DNA from 3 places in the Streptomyces sp. P5F9 genome. Region 2 is predicted to be linked to each of the others. Evidence: riboswitches for the same ligand, from Rfam matches in the RefSeq annotation. Region 2 holds a riboswitch; each other region holds the start of a gene.
What was found. A riboswitch is a leader RNA that binds a small molecule or an ion and turns the genes downstream of it on or off. The one in region 2 is predicted to bind cyclic di-AMP.
Positions count from the first base shown of each region.

Region 1: another riboswitch for cyclic di-AMP. It lies ahead of AC31A1_RS13010 (M23 family metallopeptidase); the one in region 2 lies ahead of AC31A1_RS20910 (transglycosylase SLT domain-containing protein).
Region 3: another riboswitch for cyclic di-AMP. It lies ahead of AC31A1_RS31860 (M23 family metallopeptidase); the one in region 2 lies ahead of AC31A1_RS20910 (transglycosylase SLT domain-containing protein).

Region 1 is NZ_JBXVPZ010000058.1:15,382-20,572, reverse strand. Features, by position in the region: gene AC31A1_RS13020 (M16 family metallopeptidase) at 1-698, shown strand, start outside; gene AC31A1_RS13015 (M16 family metallopeptidase) at 695-2,083, shown strand; cyclic di-AMP (ydaO/yuaA leader) riboswitch at 2,298-2,457, shown strand; gene AC31A1_RS13010 (M23 family metallopeptidase) at 2,471-3,226, shown strand; gene AC31A1_RS13005 (GntR family transcriptional regulator) at 3,415-4,110, shown strand; gene AC31A1_RS13000 (HPr family phosphocarrier protein) at 4,331-4,612, opposite strand; gene AC31A1_RS12995 (bifunctional acetate--CoA ligase family protein/GNAT family N-acetyltransferase) at 4,802-5,191, shown strand, end outside.
Region 2 is NZ_JBXVPZ010000123.1:4,430-9,620, reverse strand. Features, by position in the region: gene AC31A1_RS20925 (carbohydrate ABC transporter permease) at 1-175, shown strand, start outside; gene AC31A1_RS20920 (LacI family DNA-binding transcriptional regulator) at 378-1,406, shown strand; gene AC31A1_RS20915 (HAD family hydrolase) at 1,513-2,319, shown strand; gene AC31A1_RS20910 (transglycosylase SLT domain-containing protein) at 2,428-2,907, opposite strand; cyclic di-AMP (ydaO/yuaA leader) riboswitch at 2,911-3,082, opposite strand; gene AC31A1_RS20905 (CocE/NonD family hydrolase) at 3,346-5,191, opposite strand, start outside.
Region 3 is NZ_JBXVPZ010000252.1:7,265-12,455, forward strand. Features, by position in the region: gene AC31A1_RS31850 (PrsW family intramembrane metalloprotease) at 1-829, shown strand, start outside; gene AC31A1_RS31855 (aldo/keto reductase) at 842-1,786, opposite strand; gene AC31A1_RS31860 (M23 family metallopeptidase) at 1,841-2,851, opposite strand; cyclic di-AMP (ydaO/yuaA leader) riboswitch at 2,863-3,020, opposite strand; gene AC31A1_RS31865 (PP2C family protein-serine/threonine phosphatase) at 3,254-4,390, opposite strand; tRNA gene AC31A1_RS31870 (tRNA-Met) at 4,540-4,613, opposite strand; gene AC31A1_RS31875 (alginate lyase family protein) at 4,666-5,191, opposite strand, start outside.

The DNA of each region.
Region 1 (5,191 bases), on a different contig from region 2:
GGATCGAGAAGTACTTCGGTTCCATCGCGTCGCACGACGGCAAGCCGACGCCTCGTGAGGGCGTGCTGCCCGACACGATGGGCGGGGAGCTGCGCGAGGTCGTCGTCGAGGAGGTCCCGGCCCGCGCCCTGATGTGTGCCTACCGGCTCCCGGAGGACGGCACGCGCGCGTCCGACGCGGCCGACCTCGCCCTCACCATCTTGGGCGGCGGCGAGTCCTCGCTCCTTTACAACCGCCTTGTACGGCGCGACCGTACGGCCGTCGCGGCGGGCTTCGGTCTGCTGAGGCTGGCCGGGGCGCCCTCCCTGGGGTGGCTGGACGTCAAGACGTCAGGGGACGTCGAGGTGCCGGTGATCGAGGCCGCCATCGACGAGGAGCTCGCCCGGTTCGCCGAGGAGGGCCCCACGGCCGAGGAAATGGAGCGCGCCCAGGCCCAGTTGGAGCGCGAGTGGCTGGACCGGCTCGGCACGGTCGCGGGCCGCGCCGACGAACTGTGCCGGTACGCCGTCCTGTTCGGCGACCCGCAGCTCGCCCTGACCGCCGTGCAGCGCGTCCTCGACGTGACGGCGGAGGAGGTGCAGGAGGTCGCCAAGGCCCGCCTGCGCCCCGACAACCGCGCGGTGCTCGTCTACGAGCCGATCGCGGACGAGGATGACGAAGCAGAGGCCGGCGACGAGAACGAGGAGGCGGCCAAGTGACCGAGCTCGCCACGATGGAATTCCACCCGCAGCCGCAGGCCGGCGAGGCCAGGCCGTGGGCCTTCCCGGCCCCGGAGCGCGGGACGCTCGGCAACGGCCTGACCGTGCTGCGCTGCCACCGGCCCGGCCAGCAGGTCGTCGCCGTCGAGGTGCTCCTGGACGCGCCTCTGGACGCCGAACCGGCCGGCCTGGACGGTGTCGCCACGATCACCGCGCGGGCCTTCTCCGAGGGCACCGACAAGCACTCCGCCGAGGAGTTCGCCGCCGAGCTGGAGCGCTCCGGCGCCACCCTCGACGCGCACGCCGACCACCCGGGGCTGCGTCTGAGCCTGGAGGTCCCGGCCTCGCGCCTGGCCAAGGGGCTCGGCCTGCTCTCCGACGCGCTGCGGGCACCCGCCTTCGCGGACAGTGAGATCGAGCGGCTGGTCCGCAACCGCCTCGACGAGATCCCGCACGAGACGGCCAACCCGTCCCGCCGCGCGGCCAAGGAGCTCTCCAAGGAGCTGTTCCCGGCGACCTCGCGCATGTCGCGTCCGCGCCAGGGCACCGAGGAGACCGTCCAGAAGATCGACTCCGGGGCCGTACGCGCCTTCTACGAGCGGCACGTCCGCCCGGCGACGGCCACTGTCGTGGTCGTCGGCGACCTCACGGGCATCGACCTGGACGCGCTCCTCGCCGACACCCTGGGCTCGTGGACGGGCTCCACCGCGCAGCCGCGTCCCGTGCCGCCGGTGACCGCCGACGACACCGGGCGGGTCGTGATCGTGCACCGCCCCGGCGCCGTCCAGACGCAGTTGCTCATCGGCCGCGTCGGAGCCGACCGGCACGACCGCGTGTGGCCCGCCCAGGTGCTCGGCACGTACTGCCTCGGCGGCACCCTCACCTCCCGCCTGGACCGCGTCCTGCGCGAGGAGAAGGGCTACACCTACGGTGTGCGGGCGTTCGGCCAGGTGCTGCGTTCGGCACCCGACGGCACGGGCGCCTCGATGCTCGCCATCAGCGGCTCCGTGGACACCCCGAACACCGGTCCCGCGCTGGACGACCTGTGGACGGTGCTCCGCAGGCTCGCCGAGGGCGGACTCACCGACGCCGAGCGGGACATCGCCGTACAGAACCTCGTCGGGGTGGCGCCGCTCAAGTACGAGACCGCCGCGGCCGTCGCCAGCACGCTGGCCGACCAGGTCGAGCAGCACCTGCCCGACGACTACCAGGCGACGCTGTACCAGCAGCTCGCCGCGACCGGCACCGTGGAGGCCACCGCGGCGGTCGTGAACGCCTTCCCGGTGGACCGTCTGGTGACGATCCTGGTCGGCGACGCGGAGCAGATCAAGGCGCCCGTGGAGGCTCTCGGCATCGGTGAAGTGACCGTCGTCGCGGCCGAGTAGACGACCCGTAGCGAGCCGACGAGCGGCACGCGCGCGTGGGGGCCCTGGTGACTGAAGAGTCACCAGGGCCCCCTAATGTCCGAATTGGGGGAGAGGTTGCCCGTCTGCCCTGTGGCATGTGCAACAAAACCCGTGATCCGTTTGGGGATTGAAAGTGGCCCGCCTTAGCGTCGGTGCGGCTGTCCGTCAGGCACCGCGCCGCACTCGCGGCACCGGACAGTCATCGCCGAGTCCCCGTACGGCGCGAGCCAGGGGAGCCGGGGACCCACGTCCCTGGGGTGAATCGGACGCCCGCGCGCCCAGCGAGGGTGTCCGTAGGAGACCTTCCTGCTCCGAACCCGTCAGCTAACCCGGTAGGCGAGAAGGAAGGAAAGGACCAGCCACTCCATGGCGTTCACCCGCGCCACCGGGAAGCACCGTCGCCCGAGCCGGACCCACCGCACCACCGTTCGTGCCGCGAGTGTCGCGGCTCTCGCCACCTCCGGCGTCGTAGGCACCCTGGCCGCCGCCCCGGCGTTCGCCGCGGAGCCCGCCGCCGAGCAGACCGGTCTCACGCCCGTCATCGCCATCGGTGACTCCGTGGCCGACAAGATCGACGCCCAGGCCGTCGCCCAGCAGCAGGCCGCGGACGAAGCGCTGGCCAAGGAGGTCGCCCGCGCCAAGGCCGCCGCACTGGCCAAGGCGGAGCGCGAGGCAGCGGTACGCGCCGCCCGCGCCGCCGAGCGCAAGAAGCTCAACACCTTCGTCGCGCCGGTCACCGGCTCGTACGTCTCCACCGGCTACAAGACCGGCGGTTCCCTGTGGTCCTCCGGTGCCCACACCGGCATCGACTTCCACGCCTCGACCGGCACCTCCGTGCACGCGGTCGGCTCCGGCACCGTCGTCGAGGCCGGCTGGGGCGGCTCGTACGGCAATCAAGTGGTGATCAAGATGGCTGACGGCATGTACACCATGTACGGCCACCTGTCGTCCATCGGCGTCTCCGTCGGCCAGACGGTCACCCCGGGCCAGCAGATCGGCCTCTCCGGAGCGACCGGCAACGTCACCGGCCCGCACCTCCACTTCGAGGCCCGCACGACCGCCGAGTACGGCTCCGACGTCGACCCCGTCGCCTACCTCCGCAAGCACGGTGTGAACGTCTGACGGCGCACCGCCGCACTTCCCGAAGCCCTGGCCCGCGCGGCCGGGGCTTTCGGCGTTTCCGGAGCCCTCCTGTCCAAAAAATATCCATGGATTCCGGCCCGCCATCGGAAATTCCCGCTCATTGCAATAGAGTCACGGAACACACGTCAATCGTCGACGTTTCACGGGGATTAAGGCGGAGGTCGGACATGCGTATTCCGGCGCACTCGGTATGCACGGCGATCCGGGACGACATCGTCGCCGGTGTCTACGAGCGCGGCAGCCGCCTCACGGAGGAACTCCTCGCGCGCCGGTACGGGGTCTCGCGCGTCCCCGTCCGGGAGGCCCTGCGCACGCTGGAGGCCGAGGGATTCGTCGTGACCCGGCGGCACGCGGGCGCGTGCGTCGCGGAGCCGACCGAGCAGGAGGCCGCCGACCTGCTGGAGATGCGGATGCTGCTGGAGCCGCTCGGCGCCTCGCGGGCCGCCCAGCGGCGCACCGAGGCCCACCTCAAGGTGCTGCGCGGCCTCGTCAGGCTGGGCCAGGAGCGCGCCAGGCGGGGCAACAGCGAGGATCTGCGCTCCCTGGGCAGCTGGTTCCACGAGACGCTGGCACAGGCCTCCGGAAGCCCCGCGCTGACCTCGATGCTGACCCAGCTGCGGCACAAGATCGCCTGGATGTACGCGGTGGACGCCCCGGCCAACCCCGTGGAGTCCTGGGCCGAGCACGGGGCCATCGTGGACGCGGTGGCGCGTGGCGACAGCGAGCGTGCCCGGGCGATCACCGCCCTGCACACCGAGCGCGCGGGCACCGCGCACCGGCTGCGCTTTCCCGGCGGCGCGAACGGCACGGACCGTGTGAGGACTTCGCAACCTCCCGTAAACATGTCGGGCCTGCGGCATTAACACGGGCGCCGTATACAAAGAGAGGCTAATTCGCGGGGGATTATTTATGCTGCCCACAAGTGGAATTGCGAAGGGCTCGCCCGGTAATTCGGACGAGCCCTTCGAGGTTGCGTGCAGTGTTTTGCGGCGAAAAGCACCGCAACCATCAATTGAGGAACCCTCACGGCGCGCAACCACCTCCGCGAGAGCGGCGCCGGTTCAGGCGCAAAGGGGGGCGTGCTCAGACGGTCTCGGGGAGTTCCTCAAGACCTTCCGCGACCAGCTTCGCCAGTCGGTCGAGGGCCGCGTCCGCGCCCTCGGCGTCCGACGCGAGGACGATCTCCTCGCCGCCCTGGGCGCCCAGGCCCAGAACCGCGAGCATGGAGGCCGCGTTGACGGGGTTGCCGTCGGCCTTGGCGATCGTCACGGGGATACCTGCGGCCGTGGTGGCCCGGACGAAGATGGAGGCGGGGCGGGCGTGAAGGCCCTCCGCCCAGCCGACGTTGACGCGGCGCTCAGCCATGTGATGCTGCCCTTCAGAGTCTCAGGGTTGTCTAGACCAGTTTCCCACACGTGAAGCGACCCCGGACCGGCCTTGCGAACCGTCCGGAGCGAGTCGTCGGACCGCGGCCTCGGCCCGACGTCCCGTGCTCTGTTGTTGCCCACAGACTGCCTCGCGCCGTTGTCGGACGCGAGCCGTACGCTGGGCCCCATGCAGACCTCGTCGGACCGGCACGAGTACCCCGCCCACTGGGAAGCCGACGTGGTGCTGCGCGACGGGGGTACCGCGCGCATCAGGCCCATCACCGTCGACGACGCCGATCGCCTGGTCAGCTTCTACGAGCAGGTCTCCGACGAGTCGAAGTACTACCGCTTCTTCGCGCCGTATCCGCGCCTGTCCGCCAAGGATGTCCACCGCTTCACGCACCACGACTTTGTGGACCGGGTGGGACTCGCGGCCACCGTCGGCGGCGAGTTCATCGCCACCGTACGCTATGACCGCATTAGTGCCGACGGGCGTGCCGCCTCCGCCCCGGCCGACGAGGCCGAGGTCGCCTTCCTGGTGCAGGACGCCCACCAGGGGAGGGGCGTCGCCTCCGCC
Region 2 (5,191 bases):
GTTCCCGCTCACGCTGGGCCTTTACACCCTGCTCAACCAGGGCGCCTCACAGCCCGCGCTCTACACCCTGGTCATCATGGGCTGCTTCCTCGCGATCCTGCCGCTGATCGCGCTGTTCCTGGTGATCCAGCGGTTCTGGTCCCTGGACCTGCTGAGCGGATCGGTCAAGGCGTGAGCGCTCCGCTAGAAGCGCCGTGATGGGCAGTGGCTCGTCCGCGGCGCCGTCGTGGCTGGTCGCGCCCACGCGGCGGTAGCGGCAAATCAAACACAGCCCCGCGCCCCTTCAGGGCGCGGCCTGACCGCTGCCGACTTCCCACGACCTGCCCAGGAACCGGGCGACCCCCACAGCCGACCGCCCCCCACCACGAACGAGGAACATGACCACCAGCTCGAACGGCCGCCGCAAGCCGCCCACGATCCACGACGTGGCCCGCGAGGCGGGCGTGTCGCGGGGCACGGTCTCCCGGTTCCTGAACGGCGGCCACTACGTCTCACCGGCCGCCCGCACCGCGGTGGAGACGGCGATCAGGAAGACGGGCTACGTCGTCAACCGGCACGCCCGCTCCCTGAGCACCGGACGGTCGGACTCGGTGGCGTTCCTCCTCACCGAGCCGCAGGAGAAGTTCTTCGAGGACCCCAACTTCAATGTCCTGCTGCGGGGTTGCACCGAACACCTGGCCCGCCACGACATTCCACTGCTCCTGATGCTGGCCTCGTCGAAGGACGAACGCCGTCGCCTGACCCGGTACATCACCTCGGGCCACGTGGACGGCGTCCTCCTCGTCTCCAACCACAGCGGCGACCCGGTGGCGGCCGAACTCCGGGACGCGGGAATCCCGTTGGTGGCCTGCGGCAAGCCGCTGGGCACCGCCTCCAAGTACAGCTACGTCGCCGCAGCCGACCGCGACGGCGCCCAGGAGATGGTCCGCCACCTCATCGCGGCCGGCCGCCGCCGAATCGGCATGGTCACCGGCCCGCTCGACGCCCCCGGCGGCCCCGACCGCCTGGCCGGCTACCGAGACGTCCTCACGGAGGCGGGCCTGCCCCATGACCCGACCCTGGTGGTGGAGGGCGACTACCGCCGCACGGGCGGCGAGGAGGCAGCCCGCAGACTCCTGTCCCAGGCCCCGGACATAGACGCGGTCTTCGTAGCCTCCGACCTGATGGCCCTGGGAGTCGTCAACACCCTTCAACAATCCGGCCGTTCGGTCCCGGATGACATCGCTGTCGGAGGCTTCGACGACTCGGCGGCCGCCACGTCCATCACTCCGGCCCTCACGACCATGCGCCAGCCCTACGACCGCATCAGCGCCGAGATGGTGCGCATGCTGTTGGCCCAGATCGCAGGCGAGGACACGGCGGGCGTGATCCTGCCCACCGAACTGGTGATCCGGGAGTCGGCATAACCGCCGTAACTGTCAAACCAACCGGAACACCGGTCAACGCATGTGAAGGCAGGAGCCGTCCGGTTCGTGTCGAGTCGGTGGGGCGTTCTATCCGTATTCTCTGATCATGGCCGCACCCCTCGCATATGCACTGATCGCCACCGACCTGGACGGAACGCTGCTGCGCGGCGACGACACCCTCTCCGACCGGTCTCTCGCCGTACTGCGGCGGGTGGCGGCGGCCGGTGCCCAACACCTCGTCGTCACCGGCCGGCCGGCCCCGAGGGTGCGGCCCCTCCTGGACGACCTCGGCTCCAGGGGGCTCGCGGTGTGCGGACAGGGCGCGCAGTTGTACGACGCCGGCGCGGACCGTCTGCTCTGGTCGGTCACCCTGGACCGGGAGTTGGCGGAGACCGCGCTCGGCAAGATCGAGGCGGAAGTGGGCCAGGTGTACGCGGCGGTGGACCAGGACGGCGTGGACGGCCTGACGCTGATCGAGCCCGGCTACTTGATGCCGCACCCGACGCTCCCCGCAGTACGGGTGGGCAAGCGCGACGACCTCTGGTGCGAACCCATCAGCAAGGTGCTGCTCCGTCACCCCGCCCTGGAGGACGACGAGTTGGCCTCCACGGCCCGCTCGGTGGTCGGTTCCCTGGCCTCGGTCACCATGTCGGGCCCCGGCACCGTCGAACTCCAGCCACTCGGCATCACCAAGGCAACGGGCCTCGCCCTGGCCGCCCGCCACTTGGGCCTGACCCCGTCCGACACCATCGCCTTCGGCGACATGCCGAACGACATCCCGATGTTCGACTGGGCAGCCCACGGCGTAGCGATGGCCAACGCCCACCCCGAACTCAAGGCGGTCGCGGACGAGGTGACGTCGTCGAACGAGGACGACGGAATCGCGCTGGTACTCGAAAGATTCTTCAGCTGAGTTCTGAATGTCCCCGAAGGGGCGCATTCAGGGGCGCGGGGAACTGCGCGACCAGCCACGACGGCGCCGCCACTCAAAACACAACCGTCGTGGCTGATCCAACAGTTTCTAGTAAGCCCCGTACACGTTGTCGATGGACCCGTACACCGCCGCCGCGTAATTGCACGCAGCCGTGATGTTCGCAACCGGGTCATACGGATCAAACGAAGTCCCGGCCACGTGATACGCGTTGAACGTCGGGTCGATCACCTGGAGCAGCCCCTTCGACGGCGTACCGGCCGCCGCGTTGGAGTCCCAGTTGTTGATCGCGTACTGGTTACCGGACGACTCACGGATCACGTTCCGGTAGATCCCGTTGTACGTACCCGGAATCCCCTTCTGCGCCATGATCGCGAGCGACTCCCGGATCCACCCGTCAAGGGTGTTGGGGTATCCGGCGAGCGTGGTCGAGGCGGCGGTGGTCGACGTGGTGGCCGCGGACGCGGTGGTCGCACCCACGACAGGCAGCGCGAGGATCGCGACACCGGTACCGGCGACAACGACACGGCGGACGAGGCGGGCGCGGCGGGACTGAGCGGTTGCAGGCATGACGAGGTTCCTCTCCGTCGCCTGCGAGGTGAGCTGTCGGGTTCGGGCTGGGAGGTGCCCGGCCAAGCCCTTGCGGACGTGACTTAACCCCAAGCCGTTCCGGTCGCGATGACCGGCCCGGCGACTTACCTGGTTCCCCCGCTCCTGCCGTGCGAGAAGTTCGTGACTGGGATGCCGGGCGGCGGCAGGATTCGGCGTTCCGCTCGACAGGCCGGGAAACTATGCGAGAGCACATGTCCGGAACAAGTGGCGGAATCACATCTAACCCCTATTGACCTTGGTCTGAGGCGTATGGGGCACTTGATCCTTTGCGCGAGCCAAGGGTCAACTGTCAAATGCCGTAAGGGAGAACGCGGGCAGACCGGGACACAGGTCACGCACAGAAACGCGTGACCCAACTCACGGCAGGATTAAGAACGGCAAATCGGGCATTCGCCCTCAACTGGCAGTTCTTGGAATCCTTTTCTCCCATGTGCGGTGGAAGATCACTTCTTTGCCCTCGGTGCAGATGACCTCATTGGCGGTAATAAAGTCCGTTTCGTCGCAAGTAATCTCCGACCGTGTACGCACGCTCGTGTCCCACCCCAGCTCCGGCCGGTGCAACCGGATCGACCACTCGGAGAGCGTGCGCGCCGACAAGGGGTCGGACTCGTCGATCGTGTACGTCTCCAACGCGTCCTCGGTGAACTCCAACCCGTCCGGATACACGCGCGTGCCGCCGTACCGGGGGTCCACCTCCAGCCGCCACTCGCCCTTCGCGACGTCCCGCACGACCAGCCGCTCGGGCCGCGGTTCGTCCAGGGTCGCCGGGTAGTTGACCCCGAGCGGCTCGGCCTCCTCGGGTTCGTCGAAACGAATGTCCTCCGTCAACTCCTGCTCCCGCACCGGGAGTTCGAGCGCACTACCCTCCGGGTCCAGCGTGAACCCCGCCGAAGACTCCGGCTGCGGCCAGATCCACGGCCAGTACGCCGACGACACCGCGAGCCGGATGCGATGCCCGGGCGGGAACGCGTGCCCGATGCCGTTCAGCTCGAAGGTGACGTCCTCGGTGGTGCCCGGCGTCCACGGCACCGCCCGGTCCCGCCCGTGCCGCGCCGACAGGTTCAGCACGCCTCGGGTGACCAGGGTCGACGCACCGTCCGGGGCGACATCGCACAGCCGGGCGATCACCTGCCCGCGCGGCACCTCGCTGGTCAGCCGCAGCCGTACCCTCGGCCGCCCCAGCACCCACGTCTCGGCCGGCACCTCGAACTCGAAGCATGCCGAGCGCGCGTCCTCGTCCCGCTGGTCCGGCGGCAGATCGGCGTCGTTCCCGAAGGGGAAGAAACGGCCCGCGTCCACACCGGTGTGCATGGGGGAGCGGACGATCACGGGGGCACCCCGGAGGCCGTACGTCGTCGTCTTCACGTGTGGCGAGGGCCACGCGGGTTCGCCGACCCAACGGCCCGGGAGGGCGTCGTAGACCGTGGCCGGGGGGTGGGAGTCGCTGACGTAGGCACGTAGGACGGGGTCGGTCATGACGCCTGTGTCCTCGCCCTTCAGCCAGTGGTCCCACCAGCGGAGGGTCTCCTGGAGGAAGCCGATCGCGGGGCCCGGTGGCAGGCCGCGGTCCGGGTACTGGTGGGACCACGGGCCGATGAGGCCGCGTACGCGGTCCGGCGGGAGGTGTTCGACGAGCCGTAGGACCGTGTCGCGGTACGGGTCGTGCCAGCCGCCCACCGCGAGGACGGCCGCGCCGATCGCGCCGTAGTCCTCGCAGACGCTGCCGTGCTTCCAGTAGTCGTCGCGGATCTGGTGGGCGAGCCAGGTGTGGATGAACGGGTCGATCTGTTCGAGGCGTTTGAGCCACATGTCGCGCCAGATCAGGCCCGCGTACTCGGGGTCCGGCGGGCGGGCGACGAAGGCGAGCATGGTGGCCGCCCAGGCGTGCAGGTCGACGGCGAGGGCCGAACCGCCCATGTAGTGCACGTCGTTGTCGTAGCGGTCGTCGGTCGAACAGACGGTGACGATCGCCTTCAGCGGCTCCGGTGCGAGGGCCGCTATCTGGAGGGAGTTGAAGCCTCCCCAGGAGATGCCGAACATGCCGACCCTGCCGGTGCACCAGGGCTGCGCGGCAAGCCAGTTGACCACTTCCACGCCGTCGGCGAGTTCCTGCGCGTCGTACTCGTCGCCGGGGGCACCCTCACTGTTGCCGTGCCCGCGCACGTCGACCCGGACGGAGGCGTAGCCGTGACCCGCGTACCAGGGGTGGCGCTGGGCGTCCCGGGGCGCGGTCCAGTCGGTC
Region 3 (5,191 bases), on a different contig from region 2:
GGACTTCACCGGGATCGTCGACGGGGTGGTGATAGCCGGGGTCACCGCCACCGGCTTCGCGTTCACCGAGAACATCCTCTACCTCGGCACCGCCTTCGGCACCGACCAGCTCACCGGCGACCGCGGCCTCACCTCCGTCACCGCGGCGACCTTCTTCGTGCGCATCGTCATGTCCCCGTTCGCGCACCCCCTGTTCACCGTCCTCACCGGCATCGGCTTCGGCGTCGCCGCCCTCTCCCCCGACCGGCAGCACATCCGACGCGTCCTGCTCCCCCTGACCGGCCTGCTCCTCGCGATGGGCATGCACGCGATCTGGAACGGCTCCTCCACCTTCGGCCAGTACGGCTTCTTCGAGGTCTACGGCGTCTTCATGGTCCCCATGTTCGGCCTGCTGACCTGGCTCGCGGTCTGGACCCGGCAGCGCGAACTGCGCACCGTGCACGAGGAGTTGCCCGCCTACGTCTACGCGGGCTGGCTGACCCCGGCCGAACCCTTCGTGCTCGGCTCGATGAAGGCCCGCCGCCTGGCCCGCGAGTACGCCCGCCACCGCCTCGGCAGGCAGGCGGCCCGCTCGGTCGCCCAGTACGAGGCGTACGCGACCTCCCTGGCGTTCCTGCGGTACCGGGCCACGCGGGGCCGCGCCGGCGCCGACTTCGTCGTACGGGAAAGGGAGTTGCTGCACGAGCTGTGGCTGCGCCGGGAGGTGGCACGGCCCGCGCTGGACTACGCGGCGCGGCGGACAGCGCCGCCGGTACCGGTGGTGGTGCCGCCGTGGCCGCCGGTGTACGGGTCGTACGGGAGTCCCCTGTACAACCCGTACCGGTCATAGCTCCAAGGACACCTACGCCGATGCCTGCGTGAGGCGGGCGATCTCCGCGTCCGTCAGCTCCAGTTCCGCCACGCCGAGCAGTGCGGGGAGCTGCTCGACCGTCCGGGCCGACGCGATCGGGGCCGCGACCGTGGGCTGGGCGGCGAGCCAGGCGAGGGCCACCGTGGCGACCGGGGCGTCGTGGGCCTGGGCGACCTCGTCCAGGGCGGTGAGGACGTTCTGGCCGCGCTCCGACTTGAGGTACTCCGCCGCGCGCCCGGCCCTCGGGCTGTCGACCGTCGTACCGGGGCGGTACTTGCCGGTGAGGAAGCCGGCGGCCAGCGAGAAGTACGGGAGGGCCGACAGTCCTCCGCGTTCGGCGACGTCCCGCAGCTCGCCCTCGTAGGTGTCGCGGGAGACGAGGTTGTAGTGGGGCTGGATGGCGACATAGCGCGCCAGGCCCTCGCGGTCGGAGAAGTCCAGGGACGCCTGGAGGCGCTCGGGCGAGATGTTGGAGGCGGCGATGTGCCGCACCTTGCCCGCCTTGACCAGTTCGTCGAGCGTGCCGACGATCTCCTCGACCGGCACGTCCTCCTTGTCGAAGTGCGGGTAGTACAGGTCGATGTAGTCGGTGCCCAGGCGACGCAGCGAGGCGTCGGCGGCGGCCTTGATGTTGGCGGCGGACAGGCCGGGGTAGTCGGGGTGCTGGCTGACCTTGGTGGCGATCACGACGTCGGCACGGTTGCCGCGGGCCTTGAGCCACTTGCCGATGACGGTCTCGGACTCGCCGCCGTGATTGCCCGGCGCGAACGCCGAGTACGAGTCGGCGGTGTCGACGAAGTTGCCGCCCGCGGCCGTGTAGGCGTCGAGCACGGCGAAGGAGGCCGCCTCGTCGGCGGTCCAGCCGAACACGTTGCCGCCGAGGTTCAGCGGGAAGATCTCCAGGTCGGACCGGCCCAGCTTGCGAAGAGAAGTCATGCTTCACCTCAACCGCCGGGCCGGAACCGGATATTCCAGACGATCAGGGAGAGATCAGGGGTTGAGGCCCTTGCTGCGCAGCCAGGGCGCCGGGTCGCTCGCGGTGGCGGCGCCGTTGATGTGCACCTCCAGGTGGAGGTGCGGCCCGGTCACGTTGCCGGTCGCGCCGACGCGGCCGATGACCTCGCCGGTGGAGACCTTCTGCCCGACGCTGACGTTGATCGAGGACTGGTGGCAGAACCACAGCTCGGTGCCGTCGTCGAGGGTGAGGATCGTGCGGTACCCGTAGGACCCGGCCCAGCCCGCCTCGGTGACCGTGCCGCTGTGGATGGCCTTGATCAGCGTGCCGGTGGGCGCGGCGAAGTCGAGACCCGTGTGATACCCGGAGGACCACATCGAGCCGGCCTGGCCGAAGGTGCCGGTGATCGTGTACGAGCCGACCGGCAGCGTGTACTGCTTGGCCAGCGCGGCGAGCTTCGCGGCCTCGGCCTTCTTCGCCGCGGCGGCCTCCGCGGCCTTCTTCGCGTCGGCGGCCTTCTTCGCGGCGTCCTTCTCGGCCTTGGCGGCGGCGGCGTCGACCTGCTTGGCGACGGCGGCCTCGACGGCGGCCTTCGACTTGCCGTCGACCTGTACCTGCTGCGACTCGGCCTGCGCCATGATCCGGTTGCGCAGCAGCTCACCCGCGTCCGAGGCGCCCTTGGCGGTCTCGGTCGTGCTGACCCCGACACTGCTGAGCGGCGTGGCGGAACCCTTGGGGGTGCTGCTGGACGAGTCGTCCAGCAGGTGGCCCACGGAGGGCAGGTCGGGCAGGGAGATGGAGACCGGCGGCTTGCCGGTGTTGGCGCTGGCCATGCCGCCCGCGCTGACGGCGGCTATGACACCGACGCCCAGGACGGTGGAGCTGCGGGCGAATCCTCCGCCACCACGCTGCTTGGCGACACGGTGCTTGCCGCGGTTGGGAGCAACGGACTCCGCGCTGGGATTCCACTCCTCCCAGGGGCCCTCGTCGGGGCGGTAACCGCCGTAGACGACAGGGGCTTCTGGGGCAGCCTGGTTTGACGCCACGTGGGCGTGCTCCTTTCCTTCCTTCTCGCCTACCGGGTTAGCTGACGGGTTCGGAGCAGGAAGGTCTCCTACGCGCGTATACCTGCCGTGTTGCCACGGCGGTCGACGAGCGATTCACCCCAAGGTGGTGGTTCCCCGGTTCCCTTGCGGGATTCGGCACGTGCGCACGGAGCCATCTCTTGTGACGGCTGGGACGACCGCGCTGCGTTATCGAACGTTAATAGACACGGGCGCCCGTTTCCAAGCTGTTCGGCTTGATCATTAACCTTTCCTTGCTGGACGAACGGCCCACCACCGGCGAAAAACGGGCGAGTTGGCCGAGTCTCAGAATTCCCACAGGTATTGACGGCATGTCAGTTGTTATGCGGAGGGCTCCCGCCCGGTCACCCGCCGTGATGACGGTCATGGATGCCGTACGGCGATCATCGCCATGTCGTCCGTCATCCAGCCCCCGGAGTACCGACGCACCTCCTTGGCGAGGATGCCGAGCAACGCCTCGGGACTGCGGAAGGTCCGGCCGGCCAGCCGAGCACCGGGGTCGTAGAAGACGCCGTGGGAGTCGCGCGCCTCGGACAGCCCGTCGGTGTGGACGAGGAGGGTGGCCCCGCCGGGGAACGCGAACTCCTCGGCACGGTCGGGCCAGACCCCCAACTCGCCCATTCCCAGGGGCAGTGCGGGCTCCTGGACCTGCAACGTGCGTACGGTGCCGTCCTCGTGCAGGAGCAGCGGCGGCGGATGGCCCCGGTCGACGATCCGTACGACGCCGTCGCCGTGCGGGAGTTCGGCGAGGACGGCCGTGGTGAACCCCTCGAACGCGTCGAGACCGTCGCGCCGGGTGCCCTCGCGCGCCAGCGCCCGCTCCAGCCGCTGCGCGACCGCCTCCAGGGTGACCTCCTGCTCGGCGGCCTCCCGGAACGCCCCGATGACCACGGCGACGGCGGCGACCGCGCCCATGCCCTTGCCGCGCACGTCACCGACGACCAGCCGCACGCCGTGCGGGGTGTCCTGCACCGCGTACAGGTCGCCGCCGATGAACGCGCCCTCCTGCGCCGCCTCGTACCGTGCCGCGATCTCGAACCCGCCGATCCGCTCGGCCGGTTCGGGCAGTACGGCCCGTTGAGCGGCCTCGGCGATCTCGCGTGCGGAGGCCAGCTGTTCGCTGCTGCGGCGGACCAGGAGGTTGATGAGGACGGCCAGCACGGCGACCGTCGCCACGGTGACCACCTCGGTGACCGCGTCGATGTCGAGGACGATGCCCAGCCTGACGTGGACCGCGAGCACGACGGCGACGGCCGCCAGACCGGTGAGGACCGTACCGCGCCGGGAGTAGAGCGGGGCGGCGACCAGCGGGGCGGCGGTGAAGAGCGGGGCCGCGGTGAAGGCCTGCGGGGTGAGGTAGTCGTAGAACGCCCCGACGATCAGCAGCAGCGCGGGCAGGCGGCGGACGGTGGTGCGGGTGTACGAGATCCGCCGTCCTTCGACGGGGCCGAGGCCGGGGTCGGGCACGGGATCGCCGGGCAGGCGCCCGCCGGCTCGCACATACGGACCCTCCTCCACGCGTCCAGTTTTTCGTGACGGAGGGAGGGCGGCGAGCGGTGTGAGCCGATCGAGGACATCGGGAGAGGGGGGAAGGGGGGAGAAACACCAAGGGCCGGAATCCATTTCTGGATTCCGGCCCTTGGCCTTAGTAGCGGGGACAGGATTTGAACCTGCGACCTCTGGGTTATGAGCCCAGCGAGCTACCGAGCTGCTCCACCCCGCGCCGTTGTGATTACAACTATACGCCATCCGCGGGGTCCGATGTCACACAGGTTTCAGTCGGCGGTGTTCCCGGCGTGCGTGAGGGTCTCCCAGGAGACGAAGAGGTCGTCGCTGCCGGCCGGGCGGGTGGACTCGGCGAGCTTGTGCGCGGCGGGCACCTTCACTCCGAGCCGGCCCTCCAGGTGGTTGACGGCGACCTCCAGGTCGGGCCCCATGTTCCGGTCGACCTTGCCGCCGCACAACCAGGCGGGCGCGGGCTCGCCGAGCTGGTAGCGGGCGTGGAATTCGAGTGCCGCCCTGAGCCGGTCCTTGACCCCGTCGTAGAGGTCGACGCCCTGGTGCCAGGCGGTCTCGGCGATGTGCGCGGTGGCCGCCAGCGAATACCCGACGTGCTTGAAGTTGCGGCACGTCTCCTGGGCGACGCCGTCCTTGAAGGTCGTCTGCTTGAACCAGTACGTCGTCAGCTTCTGCGGGGTGGTGACCTTCGAGCCCACCGGGGTGAGCGGCACCTTGCCGTCCTTGGCGAGGTAGAAGTAGGCGGGCACGCGGTCGCGGAAACGTTTGACGGCGGCGTCGAAC